DNA from 2 places in the Actinomadura sp. 9N215 genome. Region 1 is predicted to be linked to the other one. Evidence: riboswitches for the same ligand, from Rfam matches in the RefSeq annotation. Region 1 holds a riboswitch; the other holds the start of a gene.
What was found. Region 1 has a riboswitch for glycine ahead of gcvT (glycine cleavage system aminomethyltransferase GcvT). Riboswitches for the same ligand answer to the same signal wherever they lie in the genome.
Positions count from the first base shown of each region.

Region 2: another riboswitch for glycine. It lies ahead of gcvP (aminomethyl-transferring glycine dehydrogenase); the one in region 1 lies ahead of gcvT (glycine cleavage system aminomethyltransferase GcvT).

Region 1 is NZ_JBIRBA010000001.1:300,248-305,204, forward strand. Features, by position in the region: gene ACH34T_RS01365 (aldehyde dehydrogenase family protein) at 1-1,104, shown strand, start outside; gene ACH34T_RS01370 (3-oxoacyl-ACP reductase) at 1,195-1,959, shown strand; glycine riboswitch at 2,043-2,138, shown strand; gene gcvT (glycine cleavage system aminomethyltransferase GcvT) at 2,304-3,461, shown strand; gene gcvH (glycine cleavage system protein GcvH) at 3,503-3,907, shown strand; gene glyA (serine hydroxymethyltransferase) at 3,911-4,957, shown strand, end outside.
Region 2 is NZ_JBIRBA010000005.1:292,410-297,366, forward strand. Features, by position in the region: gene ACH34T_RS11560 (flippase-like domain-containing protein) at 1-1,757, opposite strand, end outside; glycine riboswitch at 2,023-2,117, shown strand; gene gcvP (aminomethyl-transferring glycine dehydrogenase) at 2,292-4,957, shown strand, end outside.

The DNA of each region.
Region 1 (4,957 bases):
CGGGACGTCCTGCACTACTACGCGGCGGCGCCCGAACGGCTCGCCGGACGGCAGATCCCGGTGGCGGGCGGGCTGAACGTCACGTTCGCGGAGCCCCTCGGCGTCGTCGCCGTGATCGTCCCGTGGAACTTCCCGATGCCGATCATGGGGTGGGGGCTGGCTCCGGCGCTCGCGGCGGGCAACACCGTGATCGTCAAGCCGGCGGAGCTGACGCCGCTGACGGCGCTGCGGGTCGGCGAGCTGGCGCTGGACGCGGGCCTGCCCGAGGACGTGCTGCAGGTGCTGCCGGGCGCGGGCCCGGTGGCCGGACGGCGCCTGGTCGAGCATCCGGACGTCCGGAAGGTCGTGTTCACCGGCTCCACCCGGGTCGGGACGGAGATCATGGCGGCGTGCGCGCCGGGCGTGAAGCGGCTGACGCTGGAGCTCGGCGGCAAGAACGCGAACATCGTGTTCGCCGACGCCGACCTGGAGAAGGCGGCCGCGACCGCGCCGTACGCCGTGTTCGACAACGCCGGGCAGGACTGCTGCGCCCGCTCCCGCGTCCTGGTCGAGCGCCCGGTGTACGACCGGTTCCTCGAACTGCTGGAACCGGCCGTCCAAGGGGTCGTCGTCGGCGATCCGCGGAACGAGAACACCGAGATGGGGCCGCTGATCAGCGCCGCCCACCGGGCGAAGGTCGCCTCGTACGTCCCGGCGGACGCGCCCGTGGTGATCCGCGGCGCCGCGCCCGCGGGGCCGGGATTCTGGTTCCCGCCGACCGTCCTCGCCACCACGTCCCCCGGGACCCTGCCGGCCTGGCACGACGAGGTCTTCGGGCCGGTCGTCACCGTCGTCCCGTTCGAGGACGAGGCCGACGCGATCCGGCTCGCCAACGACACTCCGTACGGCCTGTCCGGGTCGATCTGGACCCGCGACGTCGGACGGGCCCTGCGCGCCTCCCGCGCCGTCGAGGCCGGGAACCTGTCGGTGAACTCGCACTCGTCCGTCCGATACTGGACGCCGTTCGGCGGGTTCAAGCGGTCGGGCCTCGGACGGGAGCTCGGCCCAGACGCGCTCGACGCGTTCACCGAGACGAAGAACGTCTTCATCGCCACCGAGGAGTGAGCCAGCGTGACAGGAGCCGGAGCGACGGCAGCCGGAGCGACAGGAACCGAAACGACGGAAACCGCAGCGACGGAAACCGCAGCGACACCGATGCGGCGGCTTGAGGGCCGGGTGGCCGTCGTCACCGGCGGCGCCAGCGGCATCGGCCTCGCCACCGCGCGCCGCTTCGCCGCCGAGGGCGCGCGGGTCGTCGTCGCCGACGTCGACGAGACCCCCGGCAAGGCCGCGGCGAAAGAACTGGACGGCCTGTACGTCAAGGCCGACGTCACCAGCGAGGACGACGTGGCCGCGCTCTTCCGGACCGTCCACGACGCCTGCGGCCGCATCGACGTCGCATTCAACAACGCGGGCATCTCGCCGCCGGACGACGACTCGATCCTGAAGACGGGCCTGGAGGCGTGGAAGCGCGTCCAGGACGTCAACCTCACCGGCGTGTACCTGTGCTGCAAGCACGTCATCCCGTACATGCTCGACCAGGGCAAGGGCTCGATCATCAACACGGCGTCGTTCGTCGCGGTGATGGGCGCGGCGACGTCGCAGGTGTCCTACACCGCGTCGAAGGGCGGCGTCCTGGCGATGTCGCGGGAGCTGGGCGTGCAGTTCGCGCGGCAGGGCGTCCGGGTGAACGCGCTGTGCCCGGGGCCGGTCGACACGCCGCTCCTGCGGGAGCTGTTCGCGAAGGACCCGGAGCGCGCGGCGCGGCGGCTCGTGCACATCCCGGTCGGACGGTTCGCCGAGGCGTCCGAGATCGCCGCCGCCGTCGCGTTCCTGGCCTCGGACGACGCGTCCTTCATCACCGCCTCGGAGTTCCTCGTCGACGGCGGCATCTCCGGCGCCTACGTCACCCCCCACTGACCGCCCGGCCCGACCCGCGGGATCGGCCGGGCGGCGGGTGGTCGCACGGCGAAGCCGCTGCTAGCCTGGCCCGCAACAGCCGATGATCCCGTGCGGGAGAGTCCCTCGCAGCCGGTGGGGGACGCCGAAGGAGCAACCCCTCCCCGGAACCTCTCAGGCCCACGGACCGCACGGGCGAGGCAACCTCTGGAAAGCGGGGACCCTGTCCCCCGCCGAAGGTGCAAGCCCGTCCATGGAGATGGGTGAAGCTCTCAGGCGCCGATGACAGAGGGGGAGGCGCCGAGACGCCCGGTGCGCGAGTGGGACGATGGACCACGCGTGCCCGTGACGAAGGAGCCGAACCCATGCCCGCCGATCCGCCCGCGAAAAGCGCGAAGAACGCGGAGACCGCCGCCGACCCGGAGAGCGCCGACACCCCGGGAAGTCCCAGGAAGACGCCGCTGCACGACGTCCATGTGGACCTCGGCGCGAACCTCGTGGACTTCGCCGGATACCTGATGCCGCTGCGCTACAGGAGCGAGACCGCCGAGCACCAGGCGGTCCGCACCGGCGCCGGGCTGTTCGACCTGTCGCACATGGGAGAGATCTTCCTCTCCGGCCCCGGCGCGGGCGACGCGCTCGACCACGCGCTGGTCGGGAAGCTCGCGGCGATGCCCGTCGGCAAGGCCCGCTACACGATGATCTGCGCGCCGGACGGCGGCGTCCTCGACGACCTGATCGTCTACCGGCTCGCGGAGGCCACGTGGATGGTCGTGGCGAACGCCGCCAACGCCGACGTCGTCCGGGACGCGCTGGCCGAGCGGGCCGCAGGCTACGAGGCCGCCGTCGACGACCGGTCCGCCTCTTATGCGCTGATCGCGCTGCAAGGGCCGCGTTCACAGGAGATTCTCGAAGGTTTCACCGGCGCGCCGCTGGCCGACCTCAAGTACTACGCGATCCTCGCCGGACGGGTCGCGGACGTCGACGCGCTCGTCGCCCGCACCGGCTACACCGGGGAGGACGGCTTCGAGTTGTTCGTGGACGCGGCCGACGCCGTCCCGCTGTGGAAGGCGCTCGAACGGGTGGACGGGGTCGTCCCCGCCGGCCTGTCGGCGCGCGACACGCTGCGCCTCGAAGCGGGCATGCCGCTGTACGGCAACGAGCTGACCGCCGAGACGACGCCGTTCGAGGCGGGCCTCGGCCGGGTCGTGAAGCTGGACAAGCCGGGCGACTTCGTGGGGAAGTCGGCCCTGGCAGCGGTGGCGCAGACCCCGCCGGGCCGTAGGCTCGTGGGTCTGGTGGCGCAGGGGCGGCGCGCCCCGCGCAAGGGGTACCGGGTCGTCACGTCCGGCGGCGCGCCGTGCGGGATCGTGACGAGCGGCGCGCCGTCCCCGACACTGGGCGAACCGATCGCCATGGCGTACCTCGACAGCGGCGCCGCGGAGACCGGCCTCGCCGTGGACGTCCGCGGCCGGCACGAGCCGGTGGACGTGGTGCCCCTGCCGTTCTACAAGCGTTCCTGAAGTTCGGGGGGAGCCCCCGCAGTGAAGAGAGAGAAGTGATCGTGAGCGTTCCGGAGCAGCTCCGCTACAGCGAAGAGCACGAATGGGTGTCGGGCCTCGGCCCGGCTGGTTCAGCATCAGACGGCGGCATCGTCACCATCGGCATCACCGCGCACGCCGCCGACGCCCTCGGAGAGATCGTCTACCTTGAGCTGCAGCCGTCCGAGGGCGACGCCGTCGAGGCGGGCGAGCCGTGCGGCGAGGTCGAGTCGACGAAGTCGGTCAGCGACATCTACTCGCCGGTCAGCGGCGAGGTCACCGCGATCAACAGCGCGGTGGTGGACGAGCCGAAGGTGATCAACGACGACCCGTACGGCGAGGGCTGGATCTTCAAGGTCCGGGTGTCGGACGAGCCGGGCGACCTGCTCGACTCCGTGGCCTACGAGAAGCTGATCGAGGAGGCCTGACCGGTGCGCCTGCACGACCCGCTCGCCGCCGCCGACCCGGAGGTGGCCGAGGCCGTCGCCGCCGAGCTGCGGCGGCAGCAGTCCACCCTCGAAATGATCGCGTCGGAGAACTTCGCGCCCGTGTCGGTGCTGGAGGCGCAGGGCTCCGTCCTGACGAACAAGTACGCGGAGGGGTACCCCGGCAGGCGGTACTACGGCGGCTGCGAGTTCGTCGACGTCACCGAGCAGCTCGCGATCGACCGGGCCAAGGCGCTGTTCGGCGCGGAGCACGCGAACGTCCAGCCGCACAGCGGCGCGCAGGCCAACACGGCGGTGTACTTCGCGCTGCTGCAACACGGGGACACGATCCTCGGGCTCGACCTCGCGCACGGCGGGCACCTCACGCACGGGATGCGGCTGAACTACTCCGGCAAGACGCTGAACGTGGTGCCGTACCACGTCCGCGGCGAGGACGGCCTCGTCGACATGGACGAGGTCGCCGCGCTCGCCGCCGAGCACCGCCCGAAGATGATCGTGGCGGGCTGGTCGGCGTACCCGCGGCAGCTGGACTTCGCGGCGTTCCGGGCGGTCGCCGACGCGGTCGGGGCGCTGCTCATGGTCGACATGGCGCACTTCGCGGGGCTCGTCGCGGCGGGGCTGCACCCGTCGCCCGTCCCGTACGCGGACATCGTCACGACCACGACGCACAAGACGCTCGGCGGCCCGCGCGGCGGGCTGATCCTCGCCCGCGAGGAGTACGGCAAGAAGATCAACTCGGCGGTGTTCCCCGGCATGCAGGGCGGCCCGCTGGAGCATGTGATCGCCGCCAAGGCCGTCGCGCTGAAGATCGCCGCGTCGGACGAGTTCCGCGCCCGGCAGGAGCGCACCGTCGAGGGCGCCCGGCTGCTCGCCGACCGCCTCCTCGCCGAGGACTCCGCGAAGGCCGGCGTCAAGGTCCTGACCGGCGGGACGGACGTGCACCTCGTGCTGGTCGACCTCGTCGGCTCCGACCTCACCGGACGCGACGCCGAGGACCGCCTGCACGACATCGGCATCACCGTCAACCGCAAC
Region 2 (4,957 bases), on a different contig from region 1:
AGCGGCAGCTTCTCTGGGACGAACCCCATCAGCATGAGCGCCGCCGCGACGTAGGTCAGCGCGGCCGCGCCCAGCGCGACCAGCACCCAGTACCAGCTGGCGGTGGCCGTCATCGTCCCGATGTCCAGGCTCGCGACCTGCGGGATGACGATGTACGCCGCGACCGACAGCGCCACGATGCTGAAGATCGTCCGGGGACGGAAACGTTCCAGCCTGGCGGGCGCGACCTCCGTCTCCGGCTTCAGCCGGACGATCTGCTCCCTGATGCGGGTCAGCAGGTCGCGGTCGTTGCGCAGCGCGGCGCGGGTCTCCCGGGACAGCGCCACCCGCTGCAGCAGCGGCACCGCGGCGGCGAGGGCCTCCTCGCCGAGCACGGCCGCGGCGGTGCCGACGGCCCGTTCCGGGCCCGTCCGCAGCGCCAGCGTCGTGAGGAGCTGCGCCAGGTCGAGCCGCAGCGCCAGGTCGCCCGCCGCGATCTCCCCGGCGCGCAGGTCGGTGATGTAGGCACCGCCGTCGTCGCCGATCAGGATCGCGCCGTCCTGGAGCCGCCGGTGCGCCAGCCGTCCCGCCTGGAGGGCGCGGAACTGCCGCCACACGTCCGTCAGCAGGGCGTCGGTGATCTCCTCGTCGGAGAGGTCGGCGAGCCGCCGTCCCGGGACGTGCTCGTACGCGAGCAGCGCCGCCTCAGTGCCGACCTCCGAGGTCCCGACCAGGCGCGGGGTGCGGACGCCCGCCGCGTCCACCGCGTACGCCATCAGCGACTCCTGCTCCAGGGACCGGCGCAGCGAGCGCAGCGCCCGCCCCGTCGTCGTGGCGCGCAGCCGCAGCAGCCGCCACACCCGGTAGGGCAGGCCCGCCGTCTGCTGGTCGCGGTCCAGGACGTGCAGTTCCAGGTCCCAGTCGCCGTGCGCGCCGCGTCCCGCCGGGACGCGGGCGCCGGGCCCGTTCTCCGGACAGGCCGCGAGGACGACCCCGTACCGGCGGGTCTCCTCGGCGCCGTCGTCGGGCTCGTCCAGGCGCGCGGCCCGCTCCGGGCGCAGCCCGAGCCGTTCGAGCGCCGCCACCACCGCCTTCCCCGGCGGGCGCGGGTTCGGGGTGCCGACCGCGTACAGGGTGCCGAGGCCGATCGCGCGCCCGAGGAAGTAGGTGGCGGCCAGCGCGGCGACCGAGGCGTAGGACGCGGTGAGGCCCGTCAGCGCCGCCAGCCCGATCATCGCCCAGGTCGCGGTCTGCCAGCGGGCGCGGCCCGCCATCCCGACCGCGCTGACGAACGCGATCACCGGCGCGATGTCGGTGTGCACCGGCGCGGTCTCCGTGCCGCCCCAGATCAGCGAGTCCAGGACGCCGCCGGGCGCGCCCCGCACCACCAGGTCGTCCAGGCCCACCGTGACCCCGAACGCGATCATGGCGGCGAGCAGGGCGATCGCGACGCGCGTCCCGTCCTTGTGGAACAGCCGCTCGATCCCGAACGCGATCGGGACGGCCAGCACGCCGAAGCTGGACACCAGCGTCGCCAGCGACAGCAGCAGCCGCGGCGCGTGCGCGGCGCCCTCCGCGATGTCGGTGTGCAGGCCGTGCGTCGTCTGCTGCGCGATGGACACCACCAGCATCACCGCCGCGAGCCCCACGACGGACGCCGCGAACCGGAACGCGTCGGCGGGGCGGCGGATCCGGTCGGGCTGGGCGGGCTCGTCGACGGGCACGCCCGCGGGCGCGTCCTGCCGCGGGGGCACCGCGCCGTCGTGGGTCTGCGTCACGCCGTACCGCCGCTCTGCCCATCCGCCATCGCGATCAGCGTCCCAGAACCGGTGGTGCGCCGTCGAACGGCGGGCGCCCGCCGGCGTCGCGCTCTCACCCCGCAGCCCATCTCCGTCCGCGTCGCCCGTGGCCCGTTCCGTCCCAGGTGGGAATGCACATCGTACTGGCTGGTACGGCGCCTGCCCGCGCGGGGACGGGCCTGACGACGATCCGGTGCGATCACGGGATCCGATCTTTGGGTAGGGTTTGTGCAGGACATGCCGTCGACCCTGTGCGGGAGAGATCCCACGCCGCCAGCGTGGGGCGCCGAAGGGGCAACCTCCCCGGAACCTCTCAGGCAAAAGGACCGCTCGGGCGAGGCACCTCTGGAAAGCAGGCGTCGATTCCCGCGTCCCGGGAAGGCGGCTCACCGAAGGGGAAACCCCGCGGCGCGGGTGAAGCTCTCAGGTGCCGATGACAGAGGGGGAGACAGGCCGCCCGGCCCGCGCGCCAGGCGGCCCGCCTGAGCGACCGCAGCAGCCAGGAGGTTCTCCATGACCGCCCAGTTCTTCGCGCCCGTGGCGGCGCCGCAGCATCCGCGCGCCGCGTTCGCCGACCGGCACATCGGCCCGTCGCCCGACGACCAGGCGAGGATGCTCGCCGCCATCGGCTACGCGGGCGTCGAGGCGCTGATCGACGCCGCCGTCCCGGCCGCGATCCGCACGTCCCGGCCCCTGGACCTGCCGCCCGCGCTGAGCGAGACCGCCGCGCTGGACCGCCTCCGCGAGCTCGCCGCCCGCAACACCGTCCGCACGTCCATGATCGGCCTCGGCTACCACGGGACGATCACCCCGGGCGTGATCATGCGGAACGTGCTGGAGAACCCCGGCTGGTACACCGCCTACACCCCGTACCAGCCGGAGATCTCCCAGGGACGCCTTGAGGCGCTGCTGAACTTCCAGACCGTCGTCAGCGACCTGACCGGGCTGCCGGTCGCGAACGCGTCCATGCTGGACGAGGCCACCGCCGCCGCCGAGGGCATGGCCCTCGCCCACCGGGTGACCAAGCGCAAGGAGCCGGGAACGTTCCTTGTGGACGCCGACGTGCTCCCGCAGACGATCGAGGTCGTCCGGACGCGGGCCGTCCCGCTCGGCATCGAGGTGGTCGTCGCCGACCTGTCCGGCGGGCTGCCCGAGGGCGACGTGTTCGGCGTGCTGTTGCAGTACCCGGGCGCATCGGGCGCCGTCCGCGACCTGGAGCCCGTCATCGCGCAGGCGCACGAGCGCGGCGCGCAGGCGGTCGTCGCGGCCGACCTGCTCGCGCTGACGCTGCTGCGCCCGCCGGGCGAGTCCGGCGCCGACATCGCGGTGGGCTCGGCGCAGCGGTTCGGCGTCCCGCTCGGGTTCGGCGGCCCGCATGCCGGCTACATGGCGGTCCGCGAGGGCATCCAGCGGCAGCTCCCCGGACGGCTCGTCGGCGTGTCCGTCGACGCCGACGGTGCGCCCGCCCACCGGCTGGCGCTGCAGACCCGCGAGCAGCACATCCGCCGGGAGAAGGCCACCAGCAACATCTGCACCGCGCAGGTGCTCCTCGCCGTCATGGCGGCCATGTACGCCGTCTACCACGGGCCCGAGGGGCTCGCCGCGATCGCGCAGCGGGCGCACCGCCGCGCCGCCGAGATCGCCGCCGGGCTGCGCGAGGGCGGCGTGGAGGTCGTGCACGGCGCGTTCTTCGACACCGTCCTCGCCCGGGTGCCCGGACGTGCCGCGCAGGTGGCCGAGGCGGCTCTCGAACGCGGCGTCAACCTGCGGCCCGTCGACGCCGACCACGTCGGGATCGCCTGCGACGAGAGGACGCTGCCCGCGCACGTCACCGCCGTCCTGGAGGCGTTCGGCGCCCCCGAGCCCGGCAGGGCGGCTGAGGCGCTGCCCGGCACGCTGCGCCGCGAGAGCCCCTACCTGACCCACCCCGTCTTCCACGCGCACCGCTCCGAGACGGCGATGCTGCGCTACCTGCGCAGGCTCCAGGACAGGGACGTCGCGCTCGACCGCTCGATGATCCCGCTCGGGTCCTGCACGATGAAGCTCAACGCGACCGCCGAGATGGAGCCGATCACCTGGCCGGAGTTCGCGGACATCCACCCGTTCGCGCCCGTCGACCAGGCCGCCGGGTACGTCGAGCTGATCGGTGAGCTGGAGGACGCGCTCGCCGAGATCACCGGATACGCGAAGGTGTCCGTGCAGCCGAACGCGGGCTCCCAGGGGGAGCTGGCCGGGCTGCTGGCGATCCGCGGCTACCACGCGTCGCGCGGGGACGGGCACCGGGACGTGTGCCTGATCCCGTCGTCGGCGCACGGCACGAACGCGGCGAGCGCCGTCATGGCCGGGATGCGCGTCGTCGTCGTGACCTGCGACGACGGCGGCAACGTCGACCTCGACGACCTGCACGCCAAGATCGGCAAGCATGGCGACCGGCTCGCCGCGATCATGGTGACGTACCCGTCCACGCACGGCGTCTTCGAGGAGACGATCACCGACGTATGCGCGGCCGTGCACGACGCGGGCGGGCAGGTGTACGTCGACGGCGCCAACCTCAACGCCCTCGTCGGCCTGGCCCGTCCCGGCGAGTTCGGCTCGGACGTCTCGCACCTCAACCTGCACAAGACGTTCTGCATCCCGCACGGGGGCGGCGGTCCCGGCGTCGGCCCGATCGGCGTCCGCGAGCACCTCGCCCCGTTCCTCCCGAACCACCCGCTGCGCGCCGAAGCCGGGCCGGAGGGCGGCGTCGGGCCGATCTCCGCCGCCCCGTGGGGCTCGGCGGGCATCCTGCCGATCTCCTGGGCGTACATCGCGATGATGGGCCCGGACGGCCTGACCGCCGCCACCGAGGGCGCCATCGTCGCCGCCAACTACCTCGCCGCCCGCCTCGCCCCGCACTATCCGGTCCTCTACACCGGCCGCAACGGCCTCGTCGCGCACGAGTGCATCGCCGACCTCCGCAAGATCACCAAGGAGACCGGGATCACCGCCGAGGACGTCGCCAAGCGCCTCATCGACTACGGCTTCCACGCCCCGACCCTGTCCTTCCCCGTCGCCGGGACCCTGATGATCGAGCCGACCGAGTCCGAGGACCTCGCCGAGCTCGACCGGTTCTGCGACGCCATGATCGAGATCCGCCGGGAGATCCAGCGGGTCGCCGACGGCGGCTACGACCACGAGGA